4 regions of the Sphingomonas psychrotolerans genome follow, and region 4 is predicted to be linked to each of the others. Evidence: predicted binding sites of a transcription regulator. Region 4 holds the regulator's gene; each other region holds the start of a gene.

Region 1 (8,506 bases), 2.2 Mb from region 4:
GATGTCGGACTTGACCGACTTGGTCAGGCAGTCGCGCTCGCGGGTGAAGGTGTGGAACAGGCGGATGATGCCCTCGCAGTGGAGGCTCTCGTCGCGGACCGACCACGACACGATCTGGCCCATACCCTTCATCTTGTTGAAGCGCGGGAAGTTCATCAGCATCGCGAAGCTGGCGAACAGCTGGAGCCCCTCGGTGAAGCCGCCGAACATCGCCAGCGTCTTGGCGATGTCCTCGTCATTATCGACGCCGAACTGCTGCAGATAGTCGTGCTTGTCCTTCATCTCGGCATATTCGAGGAACATGCCGTACTCGCTCTCGGGCATGCCGATCGTGTCGAGCAGATGGCTGTACGCCGCGATGTGCACCGTCTCCATGTTGGAGAAAGCGGCGAGCATCATCTTGACCTCGACCGGCTTGAACACGCGGCCATATTTCTCGTGGTAGCAATCCTGCACCTCGATATCGGCCTGGGTGAAGAAGCGGAAGATCTGGGTGAGCAGGTTGCGCTCGTGATCCGACAGCTTCTGCGCCCAGTCGCGGCAATCCTCGCCGAGCGGCACTTCCTCGGGCATCCAGTGGATCTGCTGCTGGCGCTTCCAGAACTCATAGGCCCAGGGATATTCGAACGGCTTGTAGGTCTTGCGGGCTTCGAGAAGGGACATGCGGGTTACTCCGGACGAATATTAAGAGGATCGCCAAACAGGATCGTGGCGTGGGCAAGGGCGATGGTGAGCATGAAGGCACCAAGCAGGCGGTAGAACAGGGGTCGTGCACGCGGCCCATCGAGCTTCGGCCAGATCAACAGAACGAGGCCGCCGGCGCCGAAAAGCAGAACAGCAAATACGCGAACAACGGCCTGAGCGACCGGGGCCGCGCGCAACCAGGCGCTAAACCCGGCGAGGTCGGATATCGCAAGGAAGAGTATAACCCCGACGAACCCGCAGACCATCGACCGAACATCGGAGTTCCTGAAGACGCGAATCATGCCGCCGCCTCCATCATCGTCGCGACGGCCGCGAAGCCGCCGAGGAACAGGCCGAGCGCGAACAGCATCATGCCGGCGATGCGCAACGCATAGCCGGTCGCCTCTGCATCGGGCAGGCGCAGCGCGCGGCGGGTGAGGCCGGGACGCACCAAGGTCGTCAGCCCGAGCGCGCCCGCGGCGCCGGCCAGTCCGGCCATCAAGGCGAGGCTGCGGGTCATTCGTGGTCGATCACTCTGGTGCGCTCGCGGATCACGCGGTCGCGATAGACGACTTTCCGGCCGCGATTGGCGCCGACGCCGAACACCACGATCCCGAGGAAATAGCCGAAATCATACCAGCCGCCATTATTGGGCACGGCATAGAGGGCGACGTCGGGCATCACGAGGCTGAGGAACCACGCCACCGGGAAGATGAAGCCGTGCCACAGCCCGAGCAGGAAGCCCGGCGCCTGGGGGTTCACGCCGCTGCTCACCTGGGTCGCGCATGCGGCGAGCAGCGCGCATGCGGCGAGCGCGGCACTGTTACGCAGAGGGTTCATTTCCTATCTCCTGCATCGTTCGCCGCGCTTGTGCGTTGCCGAGCCGAACCAACCCAAGGAGCAACCCCATGGCCGATACCAGTGCAATTCAGGAACATATGGAAGTCATCGGCGCCGACGGCGTCCATGTCGGCACCGTCGACCATGTCGAGGGCGACCGGATCAAGCTGACCAAGAAGGACAGCGGCGCGGAGATCGAAGGCGCCGAGGGCTCGCATGCCGGGCACCATCACTTCATCTCGCTCGGGCTGGTCGCCGAGGTCGAGGGCGACAAGGTGCGGCTCAGCGCCAACGCCGATGTGGCGATCAGCTTCGAGGAAGAAGAGGCGGGGTGATCTAGCCTCAAGGCGAGTCCCCCTCACCCTTCCGGCGCTGCGCGCCTCCCTCCCTCTCCCACAAGGGGAGAGGGAATTGGGAGTCACTCCCTCCCTCTCCCCTTGTGGGAGAGGGAGGGGGCCCGCGCCGAAGGCGTGGGAAGGGTGAGGGGGACGTATCATGCGAAGCTTCCCCGCAATTCGGGCGGCAAATTCGTGGCGATCTCCGCCAGCACGCCTTCGATATTCGTCATCACATCATTGTTCCAGAAGCGTAGCAGGCGGTAGCCCTCCGCTTTGAGAAAGGCGGTGCGCATTGCATCGTGATCGCGACGGTTCGCGTGCATCGCGTCGTCGACCTCGACGATCAGCTTTGCGGCGTGCGAGCAGAAATCGGCGTGATAGGGGCCAAACGGCACTTGATGGCGGAACTTCGCCGCAGGGAGCGCCGCTTTGAGTAACCTCTCCACCGGACCGGCATCACGACGCAGTGCGCGCGAGCGCGTAGGTGTAGTGGCAGGAAGCAACTGCCGTTTGGTCAGGCCCGCCGCATTCCCCCTCACCCTTCCCACGCGCTTCGCGCGCGGGCCCAGTGCCGGGTCAACAGCGCCCCGCGCTGTTGAGTGCATGCCGGGGGCATGCACGACCCTGCACTCCTCTCCCACAAGGGGAGAGGGAGATTTGAGCGATCCTGGGTGACCTACCCCTGCCACCTCACTGGCACGCCAGACATTCGTCATAGTCCGTGCTCTCGCCCAGATTGAACTGCGGCTTCTCGATCGTGTTGTCGGCCTCGACCCCGCCTGCGAAGCCGGCGCGCTGGACGCTCTTCGAGCGGAGATAATACAGCGACTTGATGCCGAGCTCCCATGCGCGGAAGTGGAGCATCAGCAGGTCCCATTTCTCGACATCGGCCGGGATGAACAGATTGAGCGACTGGGCCTGATCGATATAGGGCGCGCGGTCGCCGGCGAGCTCGAGGATCCAGCGCTGGTCGATCTCGAAGCTGGTCTTGTAGCAATCCTTCTCCTCAGCCGAGAGGAAGTCGAGATGCTGGACGCTGCCGCCCTGCTCGAGGATCGTGTTCCACACTGCGTCCGAATCCTTCGACTTCTCCTTGAGCAGCTTCTGGAGATACGGATTCTTGACCGAGAAGCTGCCCGACAGCGTCTTGTGGGTGTAGATGTTGGCCGGGATCGGCTCGATGCACGCGCTGGTGCCGCCGCAGATGATCGAGATGCTCGCGGTCGGCGCGATCGCCATCTTGCAGCTGAACCGCTCCATCACGCCCATGTCGGCAGCATCGGGGCAAGGGCCCCGCTCGACCGCGAGCTGCATCGAGGCTTCGTCGACCTGCCCCTTGATGTGCTTGAACATCTTGAGGTTCCACGACTTGGCCATCGCACCCTCGAACGAGAGCCCGCGCGCCTGCAGGAAGCTGTGATAGCCCATCACGCCGAGACCGACCGAGCGCTCGCGCATCGCCGAATAAGCGGCCTTCTCCATGCCGGGCTCGGCGCGCTCGATATAGTCGCTCAGCACATTGTCGAGGAAGCGCATCACGTCCTCGATGAAGCCCTTCGCGTCCTTCCACTCGTCCCACGTCTCGAGGTTGAGCGAGGACAGGCAGCACACCGCGGTACGCTCATTGCCGAGATGATCCTTGCCGGTGGGTAAGGTGATCTCGCTGCACAGGTTCGAGGTCGAGACCTTGAGGCCGAGATCGCGGTGATGCTTGGGCATGTTCGAGTTCACGTGATCGGCGAACACGATGTACGGCTCGCCGGTCGCGAGGCGCGTCTCGACCAGCTTCTGGAACAAGGCGCGGGCATCGACCTTGGCGCGCTCCGAGCCGTCCTTGGGGCTCTTGAGCGACCATTCAGCGCCGTCGCGGACGGCTTCCATGAACGCATCGGGGATGAGCACGCCGTGGTGGAGGTTCAATGCCTTGCGGTTGAAATCGCCCGAGGGTTTGCGGATTTCGAGGAATTCCTCGATCTCGGGATGCGAGATGTCGAGATAGCAGGCGGCCGAACCGCGGCGCAGCGACCCCTGGCTGATCGCGAGAGTCAGCGAATCCATCACCCGGACGAAGGGGATGATCCCGCTGGTCTTGCCGTTGAGGCCGACCGGCTCGCCGATGCCGCGGACATTGCCCCAATAGGTGCCGATGCCGCCGCCGCGCGAGGCGAGCCAGACATTCTCGTTCCACGTGTCGACGATGCCGTTGAGGCTGTCGGGTACCGAATTGAGGAAGCAGCTGATCGGCAGGCCGCGGCCGGTTCCGCCGTTCGACAGGACCGGAGTGGCGGGCATGAACCACAATCTCGAGATATAGTCGTAGATGCGCTGGGCATGCGCGGCATCGTCGGCATAGGCCGAGGCGACGCGGACGAAGAGATCCTGATAGGTCTCGCCGGGGAGAAGATAGCGGTCCTTCAGCGTCTCCTTGCCGAATTCGGTGAGCAAGGCGTCGCGGCTGTGATCGACCTCGAGCGGCCAGGCGCGCGGGTTCACCGCATGCGAATCGCGCACGGGTTTTTTCGGTTTGGCTGCCTTGGCTTCGGCAGGTGCGGGGGCTTCGGCGACGGTGTCGTTCACGCTGTTTTCCGTGTCCCTGAATTCCATGTCATCCGACCCTTTTTCGACTCTGCACGCGCCTCCTTCCGGGAGGCTTCGGTGCGACTCGGGGCGGCTCGGCGATAGTAGTCATCGCCACGGCTTCGCGCGAGAACAAAAAACGAACTCAGCGCCGGCAGCCGGGCACGACAGAGCCTCACCGCATATGGGTATGCGGGGGTGCTTCTACCAGTGCTTGAGCCTGCCCCTTAGTCTTACCACTACAGATTGTGCCAAACCGAGTCCGGGCACAAGGGGTTAAATCAGCCCTTTACCAAACGGTTCATCGCTAAAATGACTCGGCTCGCAGTGGCCCCGAACCTGCGACGCATGGTCAATCCTCGGGTCCCTGAAAGGCAAGAGAACACAGCGCGAACCGAAAAAATATTCCGGGGAGGAATCGGTGGACACAATGGGTAGTGTTCGGGGGTAGTGTTCGGGCGATCGGCGGGCGCCTTCGCGATATGCCGCCGGCAGTCGTTCGACGAGCGACCGGCAAGATCCTCGCGGTCACCGCGCCCGCTTCACGCGTCACCCCGGCACAGGGCCGGGTGCGAGTTGGCGCGAATGCACCCGGGACTTTTCGGCATGGGTGTTGCGCTCTAGGACTATGCGCCTGATTTTTGGGGGGACGGCGCATGCGGATGGGCTTGCTGGCACTGGCGTTGATGGCGAGCGCCCCCGCGACGGGGCAGGACGGAGCCGTGGACGTCGCCGAGAAGTCGATCGACGAACTCCGTGCGATGCTCGCGGGCGGCACCTCCAGCGCGCGGCTGACCCAGGCGTATCTCGACCGGATCGAGGCGATCGACCAGAACGGCCCGACGCTGCGTTCGGTGATCGCGATCTCGCCCAACGCGCTCGATCAGGCGCGGGCGAGCGACGTGCGGCGCAAGGCGGGCACGCTGAAAGGGCCGCTCGACGGCATTCCGGTGCTGATCAAGGACAATATCGACACCAAGGAACTGCCGACCACCGCGGGCAGCCTCGCGCTGGCCGACAACCGCACCGGGCGCGACGCGCCGATGGTGGCGCTGCTGCGTGCCGAGGGTGCGGTGATCCTCGGCAAGACCAATCTCAGCGAATGGGCGAATATCCGCTCGAACCATTCGATGAGCGGGTGGAGCGCGGTCGGCGGGCTGGTCAGGAACCCCTATGCGCTCGATCGCAGCGCCTGCGGTTCGTCCAGCGGATCCGGCGCGGCGGTGGCGGCGAGCCTCGCCGCGGTCGCGGTGGGGACCGAGACCGACGGATCGGTGGTCTGCCCCGCATCGATGAACGGGCTGGTCGGGCTCAAGCCGACGCTCGGGCTGGTCAGCCGCACCCATGTCGTGCCGATCAGCCACAGCCAGGACACGCCGGGGCCGATGGCGCGCAGCGTCAAGGATGCGGCGATCCTGTTCTCGGCGATGGTCGGCAGCGATCCGAAGGATGCGGCGACCAGGGGCGCCGACAAATACCGCAAGGACTATGCCGCCGGGCTTTCGGCGGAGGCGCTGCGGGGTATGCGCCTCGGCTTTTGGAAGCCCGAGATGGATCGCGAACTCGCCGCGCGCTTCGACCAGGCGCTGGACGAGCTGCGCGGCGCCGGGGCGATCCTGGTCGAAGTGAAGATGCCCGAATTGAAGGGGCTCGGCGATGCCGAGAGCGAAGTGCTCTACACCGAATTGAAGGACGATCTGGCGGCCTATCTCGCGACCACGCCGGCGTCAGTGAAGGTGCGCACGCTGGCCGACGTGATTGCGTTCAACGAAGCGAACAAGGCAGTGGAGATGCCGTTCTTCGGGCAGGAGAGCTTCCTCAAGGCGGAGAAGACGCGCAGGACCAAGGACGCCGAATATCTCGGCGCGCGCGCGAAATCGCTTCGGCTGGCGGGAGTCGAAGGGATCGACGCGATGCTCAAGGCCGCGAACGCGCAGATCCTCGTGACGCCGACCTATGGCACGCCGTGGCTCAGCGACCCTGCGCATGGCGACCAGTTCAGCGGCCCTTCCGCGAGCAAACTGCCGGCGGTTTCGGGCTATCCGCACCTCACCGTGCCGATGGGGCTGGTCGAGGGCGGGCTGCCGGCGGGGCTGTCGTTCATCGGGACGGCCTATGCCGACGAATTGCTGCTCAAGGCGGGTTTTGCCTATGAACAGGCGACGCAGGCACGGGTGCCGCCGCGCTATCTGCCGAGCGCGCCGGCCGAGCTGGGACCGCAGACGCTTCGGTGACGCAATATCCTTCCGCGGAGCTTTCGCGCATCGGGAGATCTGACGCTTATCTACTGTCGAGCTCGAGCAATTCTGCGCGGACATGGATCGCCCCGAGCGACATGCGCACTTCGATCAGGAAATAGATCAGGCACGTCATCAGCAGCAGCATCGAGACGACGAAGGCGACCGCGACGATTCCGCCGACATGAAGCCCGAACAGCCGCGAGACGAACATCAACGCAACGACGAAACAAGTGGCCAGCGCGCTGGAGACGCACAGGAAGATCGCCATGTTGATCACCGAGATGCGCTTGTCGATCAGGCGCAGTTCCCAGACGTGGCGATCATGCTCCGGCCCGGTCGAGCGCGGATGGATCTCCTCGAGGGTGCGCGCCCGATCGACGATCCGCGCAAGGCGGGCGACCATCACGTTGAGGATCGCGCCGATGCCGGCGAGCAGGAACACCGGCGCGATCGCGCTCTGGATCGTGTCGGCGACGGTGGAGAGATAGGGGCCTGACATCATGTGCCGGTTATGACGGGCTGGCGCGGCGGAGCGCAAGCGGGTTAGGTAATCTACCGGTTGGTAACCGATCCGGGCGTAAGAACGGGGGATGACCAAGCCGATGCCGCTCGACGATTTCACGCGCCTGCCGCCCGTACTGACGGTCGAATGCGTCGACGGACTGGCGGCGAGCATCGATTCGGTAGCCGCCCGCGCGGCGCCCTCGCACCGTTTTCTCCGTTATGGCTGGTTCGCGGCGGCGCTGCAGGCCTATGGCGGCGCGGCGCGGACGCTCACCGTGGCACGCGAAGGCGAGCCGGCGGCGGCGCTGCCGATCGTGCCGATGGGTCCAGGCTGGCTGCGGCTCGCGACAGCGCCCGGATGCTATTGGCCGTTTCGCAGCTTCCCGGTGCGTTCCGACGCCGGGATCGAAGTGGCCGAGGCGCTGCTCGCCCGGCTGGGGCGTGAGGCGAATGCCTTGCGGCTGGGGCCGGTCTATGACGGCGATCCGGCGCTCGAGCTGCTCCGCGAGGCCGCAACGGCCAAGGGCTGGGCAGTGCTCGACCGCTTCGTCGCCGAAAGCTTCCTGCTCGATATCGCCGCGTCGCAAGCCGATGGCGGCTGGCCGCGCAACTCGACGCTGCGCAAGAATCGTTTTCATGAAAAGCATCTGGGCGGGCACGGCGAACTCGACTGGCGCTTCGTGTCGGGGGCGGACTGGGACATGGCCGCCTTCGACGCGCTGGCCGAAATCGAGCGGAAGAGCTGGATCGCCGCGCGGACCGACGGATCGGACGCCAAATTCACTGAGGAAGGCCATGGCGGCTTCTGGCGCGCGGCTTCGGCCGATCCGGTGATTGCCGGGATGATGTGGGCGGCGGTGCTGCGCGTCGACGGCGCGCCCGCGGCCTTCTCGTTCGACCTCAATGCGGGCGCGCTCAAATATGCGATCGCCAATAGCTACGATCCCGCCTTCGCCAAGCATTCGCCGGGCAAATTGCTCTATTATCGCAACCTCGTCCGCGGGATCGAGGACGGCATCACGACCGTCGACTGGGGCGCGGGCGACAGCGGGTACAAGCGCGTGATCGGCGCCGAACGCGGTCCGGCGATCCGTGACTGGCTGTTCGTGCGGCCGGGGCTGCCGGCGTTGGCGGGGCGGATGCTGCGCGGGATGTGGCGGCGGAGCGGACACAAGCAACCCTCTGTCACCCCGGCCGAAGTGCCGGGGTCCACCGATCCGGACGCGAGCAGCTAGAGGCGCTATCGCCTCGCCCAGCCGCACAGTGGACCCCGGCACTTCGGCCGGGGTGACGGTAAATAGTCAGACCGCGAACGCCTCGGCA
Region 2 (3,996 bases), 1.2 Mb from region 4:
ATGTCTTTGGTAAGAGTTCGTTTGCTCAAGAATCATTCGATCTTTTGATTGCTGATCTTATTTCATTTGGAAATGAAGTTTCTCATGAAGAGGGAGCTTCTCTAAGAGCTCTTCTAGAGACGTTCTTTGATGCCCTTTCCGGTGATCTTCCTTCAAAATTCTATCTGAATTCTCTTCCTCCCGGCTCAGGAAAAACCCAAGCCATTTCCTCCTTCGTAAGGGTATGGAAATCCAAAGGCTTCCAACCCTCAGGCGGTATCCTGATCGGCTTGAAGACCAAGGATGAAATCGCGGGACTCGTTCGCCGCCTTGGCATCGGGCCCGAGGACTTCGCCTGTTTCACGCGGGACGACGCCGTTAACGCCTTGGGCCGCCCCGACGCCGAGAATGCTCCCGTCCTCCTAACGACGCAGCAGATGATTATCAGCCGGACGAATGACCGGTCTTTTACCGCTGCTCGGGATTTCCATTTCCTCGGTCAACCTCGGGCTCTGCGGATTTGGGATGAGTCCTTCACGCTCGCCGAGCCAGTCTCCGTGACGCTTTACGCATTGCAACGACTGCCGGGGCTCTTGAATCGTCGATTTGCCGATATGGCTCATCGCATTTCCATGATGATCGATGGAGTCCGCACCGCCGACTCTAAGGGTGTAATCCGCGTCCCCGCCTCGCTAGGGGGCGGCCTTGCGAAGATCATGACCCTCACCAAGGAAGGCAGCGTCAGCGTTCCTGCCGCGGAGATGGGCGTCATCGAGAAGCTACATGCCGCTGCCGGCCGGGACCTTCTGATCCGGCCTACTGGCGGGAGTTTTGACCGCGCGCTCGTAGGATCGACACGTCCAATCCCCGAGGACTTTGCCCCCGCGATAATTACCGATGCTTCTGGTCGCGTCAGAGAGACTTACACCGTCTTGCATGCGAATCGTGGCAATGTCGTGCACCTACCTTCGAGCGTTACCGACTACCGCAATCTGCACATTCACCTGTGGCAGACAGCTTGCGGAAAGGAGGTCCTTGAGGACGCCACTGCGAGCAGAGCCATCTACCGCAAAATCGCAAAGCAAATGGAAGGAAGCCGAGAGCATTGGCTTATCATTTCCCATAAGGCGAATGCGGGGCTGGACGTGCGTACCGCCCTTGATGATGCAACCGGCGGCACCGTGCCTTTCGAGTACCTCCATTGGGGGCGGCACTACGGCACCAACACCTATAATCGTATCAAGAACGTGGTCGTGATCGGAACCTATTTCTACCCAAACGAAGCGTATGAGGCTCTTGGAATGGCTGCCGCCGGCCTGCCAGCGGAGGACGCTCCGTCGTCCGATATGAAGACGCTCCGGGCCGGGGAGTTTAAGCACAACATGCTACAAGCGATCCTACGCGGAAACGCCCGCAACAGTCTCAATGGGGTGGCCGGCGAGTGCAATGTCTACATCGTCGCGAGCACTCGGATCGATGCCAGAACGCTCCTGCGGGACACCTTTCCGAGCGCCACGATCAGCGATTGGGGAAAGGCTGATGATAAGCCGCTGCCGGCGCACGCAAAGGCGGTGATCGCGGCGCTAGAAGCTCTGTTCCTAGAGGGCGTCAAAGAGGTTCGAAAAAAGAACGTCAGTGAAGCGGCCCGCATGACCGCGCAAGAGCTCCACAGGCAGCTTAAACGGCCCGCGCTGGTCGCCTATCTTAGCTCGAAAGGCCTAGTGTCGAGCGGGCAACGGATCGAAAGGCATGACTATCCCTAAGGAGAGCGCACTTTGACGACACCATGTCCCGTAATCTATCTATCGCTCCCCGCCTTTGCATATTGACCAATAAAGCTTACGTTGAACCCATAAAGCCCAAGGGTATTATCCTCATCTACAATTAACTTGCCTTTACCATCAAGTTCTAGGCAGGTCCGCGCTAGTTTGGCTTCGGTAAAGCCACTGCTTTTTCGTTCAAAGATAATAACGCCGGTGTCATACATGATGCCTTCAAAATCTAGAAATCCCATGTTTGGCCCACCAGCCACTGTTCGAATGGCCATCCCGGTGACGAAATACCTAGGGTACCCCTCTACACTATCGGGAAGCGGTATTAGACTCAGGTCCGCGCTATCGGTGCCGGCGCCGAGACGCAGGTATTGACCTGCATAGGGATCGCGTGGCGGAGTCTGGATTTCTCCGAAGTGGACGCGCTGGGCGAATGCGGAAGCAAGGCTAGTACTGAGTTCTAGTTTAAAAGCTTTTACCTCTGCAATCGTAATTTTCTTGGACTGTGATGTTACACTATCGTACTGATCATGGTGATCTAGGCATAAAAATGCTAGATTGGTTTCAACGTTGTTGCTGTTGTCGTGATCTAGATGAGCTATCTGCCCACTTTTCAAACGAGTGTCTCGATTAAGTCCAAAGCAGATGCAGCACCTTCGCCGGCAGTCAGTCAGGATATCAGCCTGAACGTCTGAGGGTATCTTTATCCGTGCCATGTGCCTTCGTTGTCCTCCGCAACGCATGAACCGTCTGGAACCCGACGATGCGGTTTGCAACCGGCGATGGTTTGCAGGTCTAAAACTTCTCCCTACCTAGCGTTCCTTTTATGTTCTATTTAGGGGCATGGAACGATTCGCCCCCAATCCAGCCGTTATGGCGTCCGCGATCCTGGCTGCGCCCGGTTGGGCGCGCGTCGGAATAACCGTAGCTGACGAACGGATGAGGGAACGTGCCGCGCAGGAGCTTGCCCGATCCATTGTGGAGCAACTGAACCCGGCACCAGCGGACGCTGCGGACCAGTTGCCGCTAGCGCTATAACTAGTTGCAAGTGCGACGTTTCTCGATATTTTTAGCGTCGGCTGTAAACGCAATCCTGCGACGTTGGGCGCAATTATCTGAGTCTTCGGCTTGGCTTAGCCGCCGAACGTTCGTGCTGCCCAACCAAGCTGAACGGGCTTAGGGGCTGGCGCATCGTGCTGAACGACATCCGCCTTCTGACCAACTGGCCCTTGGCGCTGCTGATCGGCGATGATCGAGCGGAACCGGCCGTACCAATCATCAAGATTGCGAATGGCATCGTTGACCGGCTCACTGCCCGCGATCCCGCCGCCGAACAGGATTTCGAAGCATGGAGAGTGGAGGTCGTTCACGAAGAGCTTGAGCGACAGCTTCGTGATGATCGTTGTCGAATGAGACGTGGAGCTTGTTTTAGCCCCGGCGAGCAGACCGCCTACCGGGCCAGCTAGAAGGGTTCCAAAGGCGGCACCTTGCGTGTCGATCTTGCCCTTGGTCGTGGTGATCGTCTCCCCGTCACGGTCCACTTCCGCAGCTACCAACTGGCTAAAGTGGTACAGGCGGGGTTTCGCGCCGGGGATGGCGATGGCAAACCTGCTAGAGCCAGGATCGATAGCGACGCCGTAGTTGGCCGGTGCGCCTTCGTAGACGATTGCCGGTTTGAAGCCTTCGATCAGAGATAGGCTTGCTACTTTTTTAGCTTCACTCGCCCTAGCCTCTTCGACACCCTTTGACAGGGAGCTTGCGAGCATCGTCCCGATCGCCGCGAGAATGACCAGCACAGCGCCAAGTAGCACCCACATCATTTTATCTCCCCCCCACCAACGACAGGGACGCGTTGTCACAGTTTTTGTGACTTTTGCAAGATGGTGGACAGGCTCGTTCATGCCCGTAAGGCGAACGACCAGCCCCGGATTCAATGACGACCGCTATAGGGCCGTTATCGTCACGCTTCTGGAACGGCGGAAGCAGTTGGGCATAAGCCAGCAAAGCCTAGCGGAACGGTTGGGGCTGCATAAGCAATTCGTATCGAGAGTGGAGCTTGGCGAACGCCGACTCGACTTCGTTGAGTTCGCCGACTTCGTCCGGGCGCTAGGCTTAGAGCCGGATGTGCTGATCGCTTCTGTTCCCCTTCCGCCCAGACGGGCTGACGAAGGGTAGCGCCTTACGGAGCGGGCGTACCGGATGGTTAGGCGGCGTCCGCTAGAGCCCTATAAACGCTGCCACGCCC
Region 3 (8,506 bases), 520 kb from region 4:
CGCTGATGGAAACGGGGCGGATCGAAGTGATCGCCGGCATCAATCTGCCGATGCTGATCCGGCTGGGCAGCGCGCGCAAAGCAATGAAGGTTACCGAGGCAGTCGCCGCCGCGCGTGATGCCGGGCGGAAATACATCACCGTGGCGTCCGAGGTTCTGGGAGAGGCCGCCGCGTGAGTCAGGCGACGCGTACCGTCCAGATCGAGAATCGCCGGGGCCTGCATGCGCGGGCGAGCATGGCATTCGTCACGCTCGCGACGAGCCAGCCGGTCGAGCTCACCGTCGAAAAGGACGGCGCCAGTGCCTCGGGCACGTCGATCCTCGACCTGATGATGCTCGGTGCCGCCAAGGGCGACACGATCACGATCAGCGCCGAGGGCGACGGGGCGCACGAGGCTGTGGAGGCACTGGCCGCACTCGTCGAGGCGCGCTTCGGCGAAGAGTGACCGTTCGGCTGCTTTCGCAGGAGCACATTAGCCGCTACGCACCCGCCATGCCTCGCGAGATAACCGCCTTTTCCAATCCCCTGATCAAACGTGTCCGCAACCTGCGCGACAAGAAGCATCGGCGCGAGGAAGGGCTGTTCCTCGCCGAAGGGCTGCGCATCCTGACCGAGGCGCGCGAGGCGGGACGGCTGCCGCAATTCCTGTTCTTCGCCCGGGACATGGCGAACCATCCTCTGGTCCGCGCGCTGGTGGAGGCCACCGAGGCGGCCGGCGGCGAAGCGATCGAGACCAATGCCGACATCCTCTCCAAGCTTTCGGGCAAGGACAATCCCGGCGCGGTCGTCGGCGTCTATCCCGAATTCGCGCTGACGCTCGACCAGCTCGACCGCAGCCGCGCGCCGATCTGGCTGGTCGCCGAGCGGCTGCGCGATCCCGGCAATCTCGGCACCATCCTGCGCACCGGCGACGCAGTCGGCGCGGGCGGGCTGATCCTGCTCGACGACTGCGTCGATCCGTTCTCGGTCGAGGCCGTCCGTGCGAGCATGGGCGCGCTTTTCACCGTGCCTGTCGCAAAAGCGAGCTGGGACGCGTTCGTGCCATGGCTCCGCTCCGGCCCCGGCCAATTGGTCGGTCTCAGCCTCGACACCGAGCATGACTACAAAGCGCCGGCCTATGCCGCCCCGGTTTTCCTGCTCACCGGCAACGAAGCGCAGGGCATGCCCGACTTCATGGCCGCGGAATGCGACCTGCTGGTCAAGATTCCGATGCTCGGCAAGGCCGATAGCCTCAACGCCGCAGTGGCTACTGCCGTGATGGCCTATGAGGTGCTGGACAGGGTTCGGGGCGGCTAAGTTCACGGTTTGCACGGCAATCCTACATTTCCAGTCCCAGTGAAACCTGAACGCACGGATATCGTTACGGCCATGAAGCGTTCAGCGGCGCGATGGAAAAGCGGCCCGACAAGGAGTTCATCAATGCGCCTGAAAATCATCGCCACCGCCGGCCTGCTCATCGCCGCCCTGCCCGCACAGGCACAGACCGCCAGGCCGTATCAAGCGAGTGGCACCGAGCCGTTCTGGTCCCTCACGATCGCCGCGCGAACGATGCGCTTCGAAGCGCCGGGCCGCCGGACGGTAACCGTAAAGACGCCGCGGGTGATCCACGGCTTCGCCGGCGAGATGTGGCAGACGCGGCGGATCAACGTAAATACCGTCCACAAGCTCTGCACCGACGGGATGAGCGACCGCAGCTATTCGGACACCGTGACGGTGAAGGTAGACGGGCGGACCTATCAGGGCTGCGGCGGCGACGTGACCGATCCGGCGGATCGCGGCAGCGCGATCGAGGGCGCGTGGCGCATCGAGGCGCTGTCGGGCCGGCCGGTGGCGCGCGGGACCGCGCCAAGCGTCACTTTCCGCGACGGGCACATCTCGGGCAATGCCAGCTGCAACCGCTTCAACGGCAGCTACGGCTTCGTACGCGGCCGGCTAAGCGCGGGCGCGCTGGCGACCACGCGCATGGCGTGCACCGAGCGGGTCAAGAACGTCCAGGAATCGGCGATCCTCGGCCTGTTCGCCGAGAAGCTGACGGTGAGCCGCAATCGAGCGGGCAAGCTGGTACTCACCAATGCCGCGGGCCGGACGATGACGCTGACGCCCGAACGCAGGCGCTGAGGCGGTTCAGCTCTTCTTCGCCCGCTGATCGCGAATATACTTGAGCTCGTTCTTGATCTTCTGATCGTCGGGAAAGAGCTCTAGGCACCGGTTCAACAGCTTTTCGGCCTCGTCGAGCCGGCCGAGTTCGATCAGGTCATAGCCCATGCCGAACCAGGCGCGGCGCAGCGAGCGCTTGCGCTGGTCGCCCTGCTCCCCTTCGGCCGCCGCGGCTGCGCGGGAATACAGATCGTGGGAGAGCTGCCACTTCTTCTGCGCCTGATAGGCATAGCCCAGCTCGGACAGATAATGCGCATGCGACGGCGACAGCGCGACGGCACGCTCGAGGAACGGGACCGCGGCATCGATCTGACCGAGATCGATCAGCGCGAAGCCGCGTCCCCATAAAGCGGTGCACCAGCCCGGATCGATCGCGATCGCGTCCTGCTTGGCGGCACTCGCCCCCGCTATATAGAATAGCGCCTGCGCCGGATTGTGTGCGCAGTAGATCTTGCGCTTCTCGCCGGCATAGAGCTTCTCATATTCGGCGAGCAGCGGCTCGAGGATCGCGGTCGCCTCGGCGGCCTTGCCGGCCTCGACCGCCTGGATCGCCGCACCGAGCTTCGCGTCGCGCGCCACTTCCTCCGGCGACGGCTGGGCGTCCTGCGAGGCTGGCGGCGCGGGCGGCAGCGACTGCGCCCATGCCGGGCTCACCACGATCAGTGCCAGCGGCGCGAGACAGTGCATTCGAATCATGGCGAACTCCCCGTTCAGGGGAGGAAGCTATCGGCCTGACGCGCACAAGCAAGTGTCGATCTTCACAAGGGATCGAGCATCTCGCGCACCAGCCCGTGCGGATCGGTGACAAACTGGTGGTAGATGCGGAAGTGTTCGCTGTCTGGCGATACCGCCATATCCGCTTGAGATAGGGCGGCGGCAGCGTCGCGTGACGGTATCGCGACAGCGGGCGTTATTCGGCCGCCTGTGCCTCGGACGCCTCCGGGGCCGGACCGGCCGCGGGGAGCAGCTCGACCACGGGCGCCTTGGCCACCACGTCGACGCTGTCGATACTGTCGAGCGTGGCGTTGCCGGTATCGACGTTGAGCGCCTGGAAGCGCCGCGCCGAGACCATCACCCGGCCCTCGAAACTCGAGACGAACTTGTTGTAATTGTCGACCGCGCTGTTGAGCCCGCCGCCTACGCGCTTGAGATGCGTCGCAGCGGTGGCGAGGCGCTCGTACATCTCCTTGCCGAGCTTTCCGACTTCGCGCGCATCCTCGGTGAGCTTCTGCTGCCGCCACATCGCCGCGACGGTGCGCGCGAGCGGCAGGAAGCCGGAGGGGCCGACGATGATCACGCGGTTCCGCGCAGCGCGCTCCCACAATTCCATGTCGACCTCGAGCGCGCTCGACAGGAAATTGTCGCCGGGAATGTACATGATGACGAAATCGGGCGCCTTTTCGAACTGCGCCCAATAGGCCTTCCGCGACAACGCATCGGCATGATTGCGCACCGCCCTGGCATGCGCCACCAAGGCCGCCTGCCGCTCCTCCGATGACGTACTTTCCGCTGCAGTTAGATAGGCATCCAAGACACACTTCACATCGACTATGAGCTGCTGATCGCCCGGCAGGCGGATGATGAAGTCGGGGCGGAGCGTGCCGTCCTCGGTCGTGATCGAAACCTCGGCGGCGAAATCGACATGGCCCGAGAGTCCGGCGATCTCGATCAGGTTGCGGAATTGCTGCTCGCCCCAGCGACCGCGGGTCTTGGGCGCCGCACGCAGCGCATTGACCAGCTTGGCGGTCTCGGTGCGCGTCTCGCCCAGCTGGGCCTTCACTTCGGTGATTGCCTCGCGCAGCACGCCATAGCTGTCGTTGCGATCCTTCTCGACGCGCTGGAGGCCCTCCTCATAGCGCTTGAGAGTCGACTCGACCGGCTGGAGCAGTGCCTTCATCTTTACTTCGTTCTGCTCGCCGGATTGCGTGAAGCGGGCCTCGGCGCGTTCGAGGAACGCCTTCTGGGTTTCCCCGAGCATATTGCTGGCCACCTCGCGGAACTGGCCTGCCATTGCTTCACGCGCATCTTTGAACTCGGCCAGCCGCTCCTCAAAGGCTTCGGCCCTGGTGCGAAGCTCGGTGAGCTGCAGGCGGGCCTCGTCGCGTTCGTCGCGCAGCGCCGCGTTCTCGTCGCGCAGCGCGGGCAATTGGCTGGCCCGCTCCTCGGCGACGACGAGGTCGGAGATTGCCGCCTTGAAGTCAGCTTCGCGCCTGTCGCGCTCGGCGCGGGCTTCGGCGATTCCGCGGGTGCCGAGGAACCAGCCCAGGCCGAGGCCGCCGAGCAGCGCTACGACGATCACGATGAGTGCGAGCGAGTCCAACCATGCCTCCCGGAACAGAAAGCGAACTTAGCCGGAGAGCGAGTCGAGAGCAATAGTCGTCACCCGGCCGCCTGCCCGAGCGACGGTTAGCGTGGGAGTGGCGTCAGGCCGCGGCTTTGCGGGCCTTGGCGAGCTTCTTGAGGATCATGTCGCGCTTGAGGCGCGATAGATGGTCGATGAAGACGATTCCCTCGAGATGGTCCATCTCGTGCTGAATGCAGGTGGCGAGCAGTCCTTCGAATATCTCGTCATGCGCCGCGCCCTGTTCGTCGAGCCACTTGACCCGGCAGCGCGCGGGGCGTTCGACGTCTGCAAACTGCTCGGGGATCGACAGACAGCCTTCGGTATAGACCGACTGCTCCTCGGCGGGGTCGAAGATCTCGGGGTTGATGAAGACGCGCGGCGCGCGGATCGGCTTGCCCTCCTCATCTTCCTCCTCCTGCAGGTCCATGACGATGACGCGTTTGGGTATCCCGACCTGGATCGCGGCGAGGCCGATGCCAGGGGCGTCGTACATCGTATCGAACATGTCGGCGATCAGATCGCGCAGTTCGTCGTTCACCTGCTCAACGGGCTCGGAGAGAAGGCGCAGGCGCGGATCGGGAACTTCGATGATGGGTAGAATGGCCATTGGCCTAAAATAGTCGGATGGCGCTTTGGTCGCAAGCGTCGGAGGTCATTTTGGTTTTATCGCTTCAGGCAATCGGTCGGCGTGCACGGAGGGCCTGGGCAAGGGTGCCTTCGTCGAGATAGTCGAGTTCGCCGCCGACGGGCAGGCCGTGGGCGAGCTGGGTGATGCGGATCGGATAGGTCTCGAGGCGCTCGGCGAGATAATGCGCGGTGGTCTGGCCGTCGAGCGTGGCGTTCATCGCAAGCACGACTTCGTCCACTCCGCCCGCGGCGACGCGGCGAACGAGGCTGTCGACGCGCAGATCCTCGGGGCGAATGCCTTCGAGCGCCGAGAGCCGGCCGCCGAGGACATGGAACTTGCCCGGGAACAGCCGCGCGCGATCGAGCGCCCAGAGATCGGCGACATCCTCGACGACGCAGAGCGATCGCGTGTCGCGGCGCGGATCGGCGCAGACCGCGCACGGATCGCTGGTGTCGACATTGCCGCAGATCCCGCAGGTGCTGAGCCGCCGGCTGACTGTGGTCAGCGCCGAGAGCAAGGGGTCGAGCGCGGTCTCGCGTTTCTTGAGCAAATGGAGCACCGCCCGCCGCGCCGAGCGCGGGCCGAGTCCGGGCAGGCGGGAGAGTGCCTGAGTCAATGCCTCGATTTCTGGGGAAGCCATCAGGGAGAGATAGCGCCGGCGTTCGAAGAAGCAAATTCCGTCATCCTGGCTATCGCGGGGATGACGATTTGATAAGGGCAGTCCATGCGGATCATCTTCATGGGAACCCCCGACTTCGCCGTCCCGGTGCTCGACGCTCTGGCCGAGGCGGGGCACGACGTGGTTGCAGCCTACAGCCAGCCGCCGCGGCGCGGAAACCGGGGCAAGGTCGCCCCCTCCCCGGTCCATGCGCGGGCCGAAACGCTGGGGATCGCAGTGCGAACGCCGCTCAGCCTGCGCGAGCCGCGAGCACAGGCCGACTTTGCGGCATGGGGCGCCGATGTCGCCGTGGTCGCCGCTTATGGGCTGATCCTGCCGCTGCCGGTGCTCGCGGCGCCGCGGCTGGGTTGCCTCAACGTCCATGGCTCGCTGCTGCCGCGCTGGCGCGGCGCGGCGCCGATCCAGCGCGCGATCCTCGCCGGCGATGCCGAGACCGGCGTGGGGATCATGCAGATGGAGGCGGGGCTCGATACCGGCCCGGTGCGGCTCGAGGGGCGGACCCCGATCCTTGGCAAGACGGCGGGGGAACTGACCGCCGAATTGAGCGCGATGGGGGCGCGGCTGATGGTCGAGGTGCTCGGCGATACCGACCGTTATCCGGCAGTGCCGCAGCCGGTGGACGGCGTCACTTATGCCGCCAAGATCGACAAGGCCGAGGCACGGCTCGATTTCTCGCAGACGGCCGAGCAAGTCGAGCGGCAGGTGCGCGCGTTTAACCCGGCGCCGGGGGCCTTTTTCGAAGTGCACGGCGAACGCGTGCGGGTGCATGCGGCCGAGGCGATCACAGAAAGCGGCGAACCCGGGACGGTGCGCGACGATCGCCTGACGATCGCCTGTGGCGAAGGCGCGATCCGCCCCGTCCTCGTCCAGCGCGCGGGGCGTGGCGTCATGACGTCAGCCGAGTTGCTGCGCGGCTTCGCGATTCCAGAAGGCACCCGGCTTTGACGCGGTTCGCGCTCACCGTGGAATATGACGGCCGGCCTTTCATGGGCTGGCAGCGGCAGGATCATGGCCCGAGCGTCCAGCAGGCGATCGAGGACGCGGCGTTCGCGATCATCGGCGAGAAGGCAGTAGTCCACGCGGCGGGGCGCACCGATGCGGGGGTACACGGGCTGGGCATGCGTGCGCACCTCGATATTGCGCGCGATATCGGCCCCTTTCGGCTGATGGAGGCGCTCAACGCACGGCTGCGGCCCCATCCCGTAGCGGTGCTCGATTGCGTGGCGGTGGCCGACGACTGGCATGCGCGCTTCTCGTGCTTGGCGCGGCATTACGAATATCGCATCGTCTGCCGACGCGCGCCTCTGACCTGGGAAAAGGGGCTGGCGTGGCGGATCCCGGCCGAACTCGACGCCGCGGCGATGCATGCGGCGGCGCAATTGCTGGTCGGGCGGCACGACTTCACCACCTTCCGCTCGGCGCATTGCCAGTCCGCGAGCCCGGTCAAGACGCTCGATCGGCTCGATGTCACGCGCGAAGGCGATCGGTTGCTGGTGCATGCCTCAGCGCGCTCGTTCCTCCACCATCAGGTGCGCTCGATGGTCGGCTGCCTCGGGCTGGTGGGTCAGGGGAAGTGGCGCGCCGCGGATCTGCGCGATGCGCTCGAAGCGCGGGACCGGGCCCGGCTCGGGCTCAATGCCCCGCCCGACGGTCTGTTCTTCGTGCGCGCGGATTATCCCTGACGGCTGAATTTCGCGGCGAGCTCGACATGGGTCGACCAGCGGAACTGACCGACCGGTTGGACCCAGTCGAGGCGATAACCGGCCTGAGATAGGGTTTCAGCATCGCGTGCGAAAGTGCTGGGATTACAGGATACATACGCCACAATAGGCGCCTTGGAAGCGGCGATCTCGACAACCTGCTCGCGCGCGCCCGCACGCGGGGGATCGAGAACCACCGCGTCGAAATTGGAGAGGTCGCTCGCCGTCACCGGGCGGCGGAACAAGTCGCGATGATCGGCGAACACCGTGCGCCCCGCCAGCCCGACCGCGGCCTTCAATGCCATGATCGGGTCGCGGGCAGCTTCGGCGGCATAGACCTTGGCCTTGGGGAAGGCGAAAGTGAAGGTACCGAGGCCGGCGAACAGATCGGCGACCGTTCTCGCACCGCCGGCGATCTCCTGCACTGCGGCGACCAAGGCCGCCTCACCCTCGGGCGTGGCCTGGAGGAAGTTGCCGGGCGGGAGCGGCACGGGGACTCCGCTCAGCGTCACGGTGACCGGCTCGGGCTCGTAGCGCGCGCCCGGGCCGAAGCCTTCGTCGATCGACAGGCGGGCGAGATGGTGGCGATGCGAGAAGGCGCTCAGCGCCTCGGCGGCGGCGAGGCCCTCGGCTTCGAGCCCATCAATCAACACGTCGGGACCTTGATCGGTCCGCGCGAGATGGACGTTGATCCGGCGCGTGCCCGGGATCAACGCGGCGAGCATGCCGCGGAGCGGCGCGACCAAGGCGAACAGTTCGGGCGCGAGGATCCAGCATTCCTCGAGGTCGATCAGCTCGTGGCTGTTCTGCCGGGTGAAGCCGAGCCGGACCTGCCGGCCGCGGCGCTCGGCATGGAGCGTCGCCCGGCGGCGCGTGTTGGGAGGCGAGAGCAAGGGTGCGCGGATCTCGGCCGCGAGGCCCTGCGCCGCGAGCGCGCTCGTCACCCGATCGGTGATGAACTGCGACCAACTGGCGTCGTCGAGGTGCTGGAGCTGACA
Region 4 (8,506 bases):
TATTGCGCTGTCTGGCAGAAGCATCTGGGCGTCTATCCGGTCTATCGCGGCGACACCGATTTCGAAGCCCGGTTGGGGCGGTATCGGGCAAAAAAAGACACGGTCCAGTTTCTCTACGCCGAACCGTTGCCCGAGGATCTGGTAATGGAAATTGCACAGGCGCAGGCTCGCTCCATCACCCCGGGTCCGGGATGACGGAGCGGATGCGTTCGCCTCAGCGCTGGTCGACGGGAACGTAATCGCGCTGGGTGGGGCCGGTATAGAGCTGGCGCGGACGACCGATCTTCTGCTCGGGGTCCGAGATCATTTCGTTCCACTGTGCGACCCAGCCGACGGTACGGGCGAGCGCGAACAATGCCGTGAACATCGTTGTCGGGAAGCCGATCGCCGAGAGGATCACGCCCGAATAGAAATCGACGTTGGGAAACAGCTTCTTCTCGATGAAATACGGGTCCTTGAGCGCCATTTCTTCTAGCTGAATCGCGACCTCGAACACCGGGTCCGAGACGTTCAATTCCTTGAACACTTCGCGCACGGTCTTCTGCATCACCGTCGCGCGCGGATCGTAATTCTTGTAGACGCGGTGGCCGAAGCCCATGAGGCGGAACGGATCGTTCTTGTCCTTGGCACGCGCGATGAATTCCGGGATCCGCTCGGGACGACCGATCTCATGAAGCATGTTGAGCGCCGCTTCGTTGGCGCCGCCATGCGCCGGGCCCCAGAGGCAGGCGATGCCCGCGGCGATGCATGCGAAGGGGTTGGCGCCCGACGAGCCGGCGAGGCGCACGGTCGAGGTCGAGGCGTTCTGCTCGTGATCGGCGTGGAGGATGAAGATGCGGTCGAGCGCCTTTTCCACCACCGGGTTGACGACATATTCCTCGGCGGGGACGCCGAAGGTCATCCGCAGGAAGTTGCCGGTATAGGACAGGCGATTGTCGGGATAGAGGAACGGCTGGCCGACGCTGTACTTGTACGCCATCGCCGCGATTGTCGGCATCTTGGCGATCAGCCGGTGCGACGCGATCATGCGCTGCTTCGGATCGGTAATGTCGGTTGAATCATGATAGAAGGCCGAGAGCGCGCCGGCGACGCCGCACATCACCGCCATGGGATGCGCATCGCGACGGAAGCCGCGATAAAAGGTCGCGAGCTGCTCGTGCAGCATCGTGTGGCGGGTGATCGTGGTGTTGAATTTGGTGAGCTCTTCCGCGCCCGGCAACTCGCCGTTCAGCAGGAGGTAGGCGACTTCCATGAAGCTGGACTGCTCGGCGAGTTGGCCGATCGGATAGCCGCGATGGAGCAGGATGCCCTCGTCGCCGTCGATATAGGTCAGGCCCGATTCGCACGACGCGGTGGAGGTGAAGCCGGGATCGTAGGTGAATTTGCCGGTCTGGGCATAGAGCTTGCGGATATCGACGACGTCGGGGCCGACGCTGCCCGTGAGGATCGGGTATTCGACTTCCTTACCCGGAACCTGAAGCTTCGCGGTATCGCTCATACACGTCGTCCTTGTCTGGCCCGGATCAGGCGGGCTTGGTCATTTGATCGGCGATACGGGCCAAGCTCTCCTCCCGCCCCAGCAACGCCAGAACGTCGAAGATGCCCGGAGAGGTTCGTCGCCCGACCAAAGCCGCGCGCAAAGGTTGCGCGACGGCGCCGAGCTTGACCCCCGCATCGTCGGCGACGGTGCGTACCGCCGCTTCGAGCGCTTCCGTATCCCAGCTTCCGGCCGCGTCAAGCGCGGTGTGCACCGCAGCAAGAAGCGCGAGGGCATCGCCCTCCAGCAAAGCTCTGGCGCCTTCGTCCATATCGAGCGGACGGGTCCGGAAAAGGAACATCGCACCGTCGGCTATCTCGTTGAGATTTGCGGCGCGTGGCTTGAGCGAGGGCATTGCCGCTTCGAGCAGCGTCGATTGCGCTTCCGAAAGTTGGAAGGGCAGGCGCTTGGCCACCAGTTCGGCGAGGCGCGAATCGTCGGTCGAGCGGATATAATGACCGTTGAGATTCTCGAGCTTCTTCAAGTCGAAGCGCGAGGGGCTCTTGCCGACGCCGGCCAGATCGAACCATTCGACTGCCTGCTCGCGGCTGATGATCTCGTCGTCGCCATGCCCCCAGCCGAGGCGAAGCAGATAGTTCGACACCGCTTCGGGCAGCAGGCCGAGCTCGTCGCGATAGGCGTCGACGCCCAACGCACCGTGGCGTTTGGAGAGCTTGGCGCCGTCCGCGCCGTGGATCAGCGGAATGTGCGCGTAGGTCGGCTCTTCCCAGCCCATCGCGCGATAGATCGGCAGCTGGCGGAAAGCGTTGTTGAGGTGATCGTCGCCGCGGATGACATGGGTGACGCCCATGTCGTGATCGTCGACTACCACTGCGAGCATATAGGTTGGCGTGCCGTCCGAGCGGAGCAGGACCATATCGTCGAGCTCGCTGTTGTTGACGGTGACCGCGCCCTGGACCTGATCCTGGATCGTGACGCTGCCTTGGCGCGGCGCCTTCAGACGAACGACGAAGGGGGCGCTTTCGGGGGCTTCGCTCGCGTCGCGGTCGCGCCAGCGACCGTCATAGCGCAACGGCTGTTTGTTGGCGCGCTGTTCGGCGCGCATCGCCTCAAGCTCCTCGGCGGTAGCGAAGCATTTATAGGCGTGGCCATTGGCCAGCATCTCCTGGGCGACCTCGGCATGCCGCGCCGCGCGCGAGAATTGGTAGACCTCGTCGCCGTCCCAATCGAGCCCGAGCCAGCGCATCCCGTCGAGAATTGCCGCGATCGCCGACTCGGTCGAGCGCGCGCGGTCGGTATCTTCGATGCGCAGCAGGAACTTCCCGCCATGATGACGGGCGAACAGCAGGTTGAACAACGCCGTGCGCGCGCCCCCGATATGGAGGTACCCGGTAGGCGAAGGCGCGAAGCGCGTGACGACGGCCTTGCCGGCGCCGGTTTCCGTTGTTGCGCTCAACCGCGCGTGCTCCCAGACTTGAAAATCGATGGCCAGCTCAGCCGCCGAGGCCCCTAGCACGGGGTTGCCCGCCCTTCAAATGGGGGCGAGGGCGGCGCTTCGCCATGGCATTTCCCGCATCGAGGGTTGGCTGGAGGCCGAGCGCGAGCAGTTGGTGCTGTGGCTCCCGGTGATGCTGGGGGCGGGGATCACAGCGTGGTTCCTGTTGCCCGATGCGGCGCGATGGATCGGATTCACGTTCGGCGGACTCGCGCTGGGATTGGTGGCGATAGCGCTTCCCGGTGGGGGCAGGGCGCCGCGGGTGGTGGCGATTGCGGGGATTATGCTGGCCGCGGGCTGCGCGCTGATCTGGTGGCGGAGCGAACGGGTTGCCGCGCCGGTCCTCGCACGGCCGGCAGTGGTCGTTGTCACGGCGCGGGTCGAACGAGTCGAGCAATTGCCCGCGCGCGACATGGTGCGCGTGACGCTGGCGCCGCTCGGACATGCCGATCTTCCGCCGCGAATACGCGTCAATCTCGCTACTGCTGATGCGGCGGCGGAAATCGCGCGCGGTGCGGTGATCCGGCTGCGCGCGCGGCTGATGCCCCCGCCCGCGGCGGCGGTGCCCGGGGCTTATGATTTCGAGCGCGTCGCGTGGTTCGCCCGGTTGGGCGCAACGGGGAAAGGATTCGCGCCTGTCGAGATCGTCGCGCCTGCGGACATCCCTGGCGCGGACCTGCGGACGCGACTTTCCAGCCATATTCAGTCGCGGATCGCGGGCAGCGGTGGCGGGATCGCCAGCGCGCTCGCAACCGGCGACCAGGGGGCGATCGCCGAGGAGGATTCGGAGGCGATGCGGCGCTCCGGCCTCGCGCATCTGCTCTCGGTGAGCGGGCTGCACGTCACCGCCGTCACTGCCGCGGCGATGCTATTGGTGCTGCGGCTGCTGGCATTGAGCCAGACACTCGCCTTGCGCTGGCGATTGCCGCTGGTGGCGGCAGGAGCGGGGGCATTGGCGGCGGTGGGATACACGCTGCTGACGGGCGCCGAGGTGCCGACGATCCGCTCGTGCGCGGCGGCGTTGCTAGTTCTGCTCGCGCTCAGTCTCGGGCGTGAGGCGATCACGCTGCGGCTGGTGGCGGCGGGTGCGTTCGTCGTGCTGCTGCTCTGGCCGGAGGCGTTGGCCGGTCCGAGCTTCCAGCTGAGCTTTGCCGCGGTAACGGCGATCGTCGCGCTGCACGAGAGTCCGCGGGTGCGCGGCTGGTTCAAGCGGCGCGAGGAGGGGCGCGGGCGGCGATTGCTGCGCGGGCTGGGCTCGCTGTTGCTCACCGGCGTGGCAGTCGAGCTGGCGCTGATGCCGATCGGGCTGTTCCACTTCCACAAAGCCGGCGTCTACGGCGCGCTCGCCAATATCGTGGCGATCCCGCTGACCACCTTCGTGATCATGCCGCTTGAGGCGCTGGCGCTGGCGCTGGACGTTGCAGGGATCGGTGCGCCGGTCTGGTGGCTCACGGCGCGCGCGCTCGATCTGTTGTTGTGGCTGGCGCACGTGACGGCGTCCGCGCCGGGCGCGGTGGCGGCACTGCCGGCGATGCCGGGAGGCGCCTATGCGCTGATCGTGGCGGGAGGGCTGTGGATCGCCTTGTGGCGCACTCGCGTCCGCTGGGCGGGCGCGTTGCCGTTCGCGATCGGGCTGGGCTGGGCGTTGCTAACGCCGCCGCCCGACCTGCTTGTCACCGGCGACGGCCGCCATCTGGCGATTCGGATGGTGAACGGCGAAATGGCGCTGCTGCGCGATCGTGCGGGGGACTATACCCGCGCGATGCTCGGCGAGAATAGCGGCGCGGAGGAGGATCAGCTCCTCCTGCTCTCCGAGGTGCCGGGCGCGCGATGCAGCCCCGATCTGTGCATGGTCGAAGTTCCGGCAGGCGCGCGGCGCTGGCGAGTCCTCGCCACACGAAGTGGCTATCTGGTGCCGTGGCGTGAGATGATCGCGGCGTGCCGGACCGCCGACGTCGTGGTGAGCGAGCGTCGCCTGCCGCCCGGCTGCTCGCCGCAATGGTTGAAGCTCGACCGCGATACGCTGGCGAAGACCGGCGGGGTGGCAATCACCCTCGCCGACACCAAGGTTCGAACCGTCCGCGGCGGCGGATCGCACCCGTGGCTGGATCCATTGACCGTACAACCGCCCTTCACTGCGCCCGGCAGCGCGCAACGGGCGCCCGGTCGATCAATAGCGCCGCAATAGCCCCGCGAGCTTGCCCTGCACGCGCACCTGATCGGGGCGGTAGCGCTGGGCACTGTAATCGCGATTCGCCGGATCGAGCCTGATCATCGCGCCTTCCTTGCGGAAATATTTGAGCGTCGCCTCGGCATCGTCGATCAGCGCGACGATGATCTCGCCGTCGCGCGCCGTCTCGGTGCGGCGGATCAGCGCATAGTCGCCGTCGAGAATGCCCGCTTCGACCATCGAATCTCCAGCCACCTCGAGCGCATAATGCTCGCCCGCGCCGAGCAAGGCGGCGGGGACGGGAAGCATGGTCGAGCCTTCGAGCGCCTCTATCGGCGTACCCGCGGCGATACGGCCATGGAGCGGGATCTCGACCACGTCGTTGGCCGGGCTGGGCAAAGTTGCGGGAGTCGAGCTCGATTTGTCAACTTTGGCCGCGACGGGCTTCTTCGCCTCGCCACCGCGTTCGGGCACGCGCAGCACTTCGAGCGCGCGGGCGCGATTGGGCAGGCGGCGGATGAACTCGCGTTCCTCGAGCGCGCTTATCAGCCGGTGCACGCCCGACTTGGACTTGAGATCGAGCGCTTCCTTCATTTCCTCGAACGAAGGTGAAACGCCGGTCTCGGCCAACCGATCGGCAATAAAGCAGATGAGCTCGTGCTGCTTGCGCGTGAGCATCCAGATCCTCCTGTCCAGAACAGACAAGGAACGTTTATGCAATGTTCCGGTGGCTTGTCAAGCCAGGTCGAGGATTTCCACCGCTTCGCCCGTCTGTGCGGCCGGAGCATGGGGCTCGCGGGCGATCAGGCACGACGCGCGGGCGAGCGCCTGGAGCATCGCGCTGTCCTGAAGCGTCGAGGCGAGGACGCGACCGTCGCGGAGTTCGGCGCGCAGATAATCGGTGCGTTCGCCATTGGCGGCGAGCGGTTCCCCGAGCGTCGCGGTGCGCGTGCGGGGCAGCGGATCGGCGGCGCCGGCGAGGTGCGCGATGAGCGGGCGGACGAAGAGCAAGGCCGTGACGAAGGCTGAGACCGGGTTGCCGGGCAGACCGAGCACGATCGTATCCCCGAGTGTGCCCGCCATCATCGGCTTGCCGGGGCGGAGCGCGATCCGCCAGAAATCGATCTTGGCGCCGGCGGCCTCGAGCGCGGGACGGACGAGATCGTGATCCCCCACCGACGCACCTCCGCTGGTGACCAGCAGATCGGCATTGACGGCGCGGAAGGCCTCTTTCAGCGCCTCCTGGCGATCGGGCAAGATGCCGAGATCGATCAGATCGACCGGCAGGTCGGCGAGCTGTGCCGCGAGCATCAAGCGGTTGGTCTCGGGGAGCTGGGCTTCACCCACCGGCGCGCCCGGCGCGACCAGTTCGTCCCCGGTTGCAGCGATGGCGACGCGTACCTTGCGGCGCACCGCGAGTTCGCCATGGCCCGCGGTGCCGGCGAGTGCGAGGCGGGCGGGGGTGAGGCGCTCGCCCGCGCGGATGAGCAAGTCGCCTTCCGAAAAGTCGAGGCCGCGGCGGCGGACGTTGCGCCCTGAATTGGGCGGGCCTTCGCCAGCGAGGCGGAGAGTGTCGCCTTCGCGACTCGCCTCTTCCTGAATCAATATCGTGTCGGTGCCCGCGGGCAGCGGGGCGCCGGTGAAGATGCGGACCGAGTCGCCGGCATTCGTCTCGCCCGCGAAGCCGCGCCCGGCCGCGCTCTCGCCGATTACCCGCCACGGGCCGGGCAGGTCGGCGAAGCGAATCGCATAGCCGTCCATCGCCGAGAGGTCGGCGCTCGGCTGGGTTCGCCGGGCGTGAATGTCCTCCGCTGCCCAGCGGCCGGCTGCCAAGGCGAGCGGGACGCGTTCGATCGCCAGCGGGGTGGTCAGCGCGCGCAGGCGCGACCAGGCCTGGGCGAGGGGGAGGAGCGTGGTCATCGCGTCAGCCTTGTGCCGGGAAGCGCGCCCGGCGCAAGGGCTCAACGCGGGGTCTGGCTCGCGGAGACGAGGCTCAACTCGCGCGGGCGCAGCGGCAGGCGGAACTCGCAGAGGATGCGATTGTGCACCGTCTCGATCACATTGGCCGGTGCGCCGCCGATCTCGGGGAGCGACACCCAGAGCTGAGCGCCGGGAGCGAATATGGCGCGGGTCTCCAGCTCGACGAGATGCGCGGTGAGGCCGCGGACCCGCGCATTCCACCAGCGCACGCCTTCGCGGATGCTGGCCGGCGCATCGAGGCGGATCGCGTGCTTGTCGGGGATCATGCCTGCGCTCTCGGGGTTGAGCGGCGTGGGCGCCGGAGCGGCGGGGGTGGCGCTGGTCTGCGCGCGCTGGGCATGGCGCAGCCACGGCATCAGCGTCTGCCAGCCCAGCTCTTCGTTGAAGGCGATGCCGGCATGACCGTCCCGCGCCCAGCGAACAACGCCGTCGAGCGGGCGCAGCGCATCGAAAGTCAGGTGAACCGGATCGCCGGCAGCAAGCGCGAGCTTCGTGTCGATGCCGACGCCGCCATAGGAGATGTTGCGCGTGCGGGCGTGTTCGACCTTGTTGCCGCAGCGGATCGCGACGAGCTGGTGGATCTCGACCCGCGGCATCGAGCGGCGCTCGGCGGGCAGATTCGCCAGCGTGCGCGCAAGCGTGCTGATGATGTCGATCGGATCGTCGAACAGAAAACCGATCTCGCCATCCGCGCACCAGTCGATCTTGCCCTTTATGGTCTGGCCGCTCGCCATTTCGAGGCGCAGCGGTTCCTCTTTGGCGAGCTGTGCATGGATCTGGAGCGTGGCACCCGCGGACGACAGCCGCCCAAGCGAACAGGCAAAGCGCTCGGATTCGCCGACGAGGAAGGCGGCATCGAACGCGGCATGCGCATCGGGCTGATGCTGCACGGCGCGCGGCGGCCCGGACGACAGCGAGAAAATGGTTGCGGACCTGAGTGCTTGAATCATCGCCAATTTTCCACCCCGGTCGTCGGGCGACCTTGATTAGCGGGGCTGAAAGCGGGGTTAATTTACGCGGTTGTAGAATCCCTAATTCAGGTCCGGGAAAAGCGATGCGAGCGCCAGCGCAACAATATGCCCGCGTTCCGGCGGATCAGGCGGTCCAGTCGCCCGACTTGCCGCCTTTCTTCGCGAGCAAGCGGATGTCACCGATTATCATGGCCTTATCGAGCGCCTTGGCCATGTCGTAGAGAGTCAGCAGCGCGACGCTGGCGGCAGTGAGTGCCTCCATCTCGACGCCGGTCTTGCCTTCGGTCGCGGCAGTGGCGGTGACAGTAACGCCGGTCTCGTCGGGGGCGAGATCGACGGCGACGCGGGTGAGCGGCAGCGGGTGGCAGAGCGGGATCAACTCGGCGGTTTTC

Evidence for each region. The regulator LexA, encoded in region 4, represses DNA repair genes until DNA is damaged. The targets are predictions, from matches to a motif close to GTTCCNCNCTTGTTCT.
Region 1: CVN68_RS16810 (ribonucleoside-diphosphate reductase subunit alpha) is a predicted target of LexA. The motif match lies at 4,569-4,584, and genes of this name have one in related genera.
Region 2: CVN68_RS23760 (DUF6771 family protein) is a predicted target of LexA. The motif match lies at 2,569-2,584, and genes of this name have one in related genera.
Region 3: rmuC (DNA recombination protein RmuC) is a predicted target of LexA. The motif match lies at 4,489-4,504, and genes of this name have one in related genera.

What each region holds. Positions count from the first base shown of each region.
Region 1 is NZ_CP024923.1:3,674,549-3,683,054, forward strand. Features, by position in the region: gene CVN68_RS16780 (ribonucleotide-diphosphate reductase subunit beta) at 1-663, opposite strand, end outside; gene CVN68_RS16785 (hypothetical protein) at 669-986, opposite strand; gene CVN68_RS16790 (hypothetical protein) at 983-1,204, opposite strand; gene CVN68_RS16795 (hypothetical protein) at 1,201-1,524, opposite strand; gene CVN68_RS16800 (DUF2171 domain-containing protein) at 1,593-1,859, shown strand; gene CVN68_RS16805 (endonuclease domain-containing protein) at 2,018-2,482, opposite strand; gene CVN68_RS16810 (ribonucleoside-diphosphate reductase subunit alpha) at 2,553-4,466, opposite strand; gene CVN68_RS16815 (amidase) at 5,102-6,673, shown strand; gene CVN68_RS16820 (DUF2721 domain-containing protein) at 6,720-7,178, opposite strand; gene CVN68_RS16825 (GNAT family N-acetyltransferase) at 7,270-8,418, shown strand; gene CVN68_RS16830 (acyl-CoA dehydrogenase) at 8,485-8,506, opposite strand, start outside.
Region 2 is NZ_CP024923.1:265,681-269,676, forward strand. Features, by position in the region: gene CVN68_RS01245 (hypothetical protein) at 1-1,742, shown strand, start outside; gene CVN68_RS22925 (hypothetical protein) at 1,778-2,368, opposite strand; gene CVN68_RS23760 (DUF6771 family protein) at 2,625-2,789, shown strand; gene CVN68_RS01255 (hypothetical protein) at 2,885-3,571, opposite strand; gene CVN68_RS24370 (helix-turn-helix domain-containing protein) at 3,651-3,926, shown strand; gene CVN68_RS24250 (helix-turn-helix domain-containing protein) at 3,955-3,996, opposite strand, start outside.
Region 3 is NZ_CP024923.1:907,622-916,127, reverse strand. Features, by position in the region: gene CVN68_RS03970 (PTS sugar transporter subunit IIA) at 1-176, shown strand, start outside; gene CVN68_RS03965 (HPr family phosphocarrier protein) at 173-445, shown strand; gene CVN68_RS03960 (TrmH family RNA methyltransferase) at 493-1,296, shown strand; gene CVN68_RS03955 (META domain-containing protein) at 1,420-2,118, shown strand; gene CVN68_RS03950 (tetratricopeptide repeat protein) at 2,125-2,853, opposite strand; gene rmuC (DNA recombination protein RmuC) at 3,068-4,477, opposite strand; gene def (peptide deformylase) at 4,581-5,108, opposite strand; gene recR (recombination mediator RecR) at 5,173-5,769, opposite strand; gene fmt (methionyl-tRNA formyltransferase) at 5,854-6,753, shown strand; gene truA (tRNA pseudouridine(38-40) synthase TruA) at 6,750-7,490, shown strand; gene CVN68_RS03920 (class I SAM-dependent RNA methyltransferase) at 7,481-8,506, opposite strand, start outside.
Region 4 is NZ_CP024923.1:1,430,275-1,438,780, reverse strand. Features, by position in the region: gene CVN68_RS06390 (iron chaperone) at 1-195, shown strand, start outside; gene CVN68_RS06385 (citrate synthase) at 215-1,498, opposite strand; gene gltX (glutamate--tRNA ligase) at 1,524-2,954, opposite strand; gene CVN68_RS06375 (ComEC/Rec2 family competence protein) at 3,034-5,181, shown strand; gene lexA (transcriptional repressor LexA) at 5,164-5,841, opposite strand; gene CVN68_RS06365 (molybdopterin molybdotransferase MoeA) at 5,899-7,083, opposite strand; gene CVN68_RS06360 (PilZ domain-containing protein) at 7,125-8,093, opposite strand; gene moaC (cyclic pyranopterin monophosphate synthase MoaC) at 8,239-8,506, opposite strand, start outside.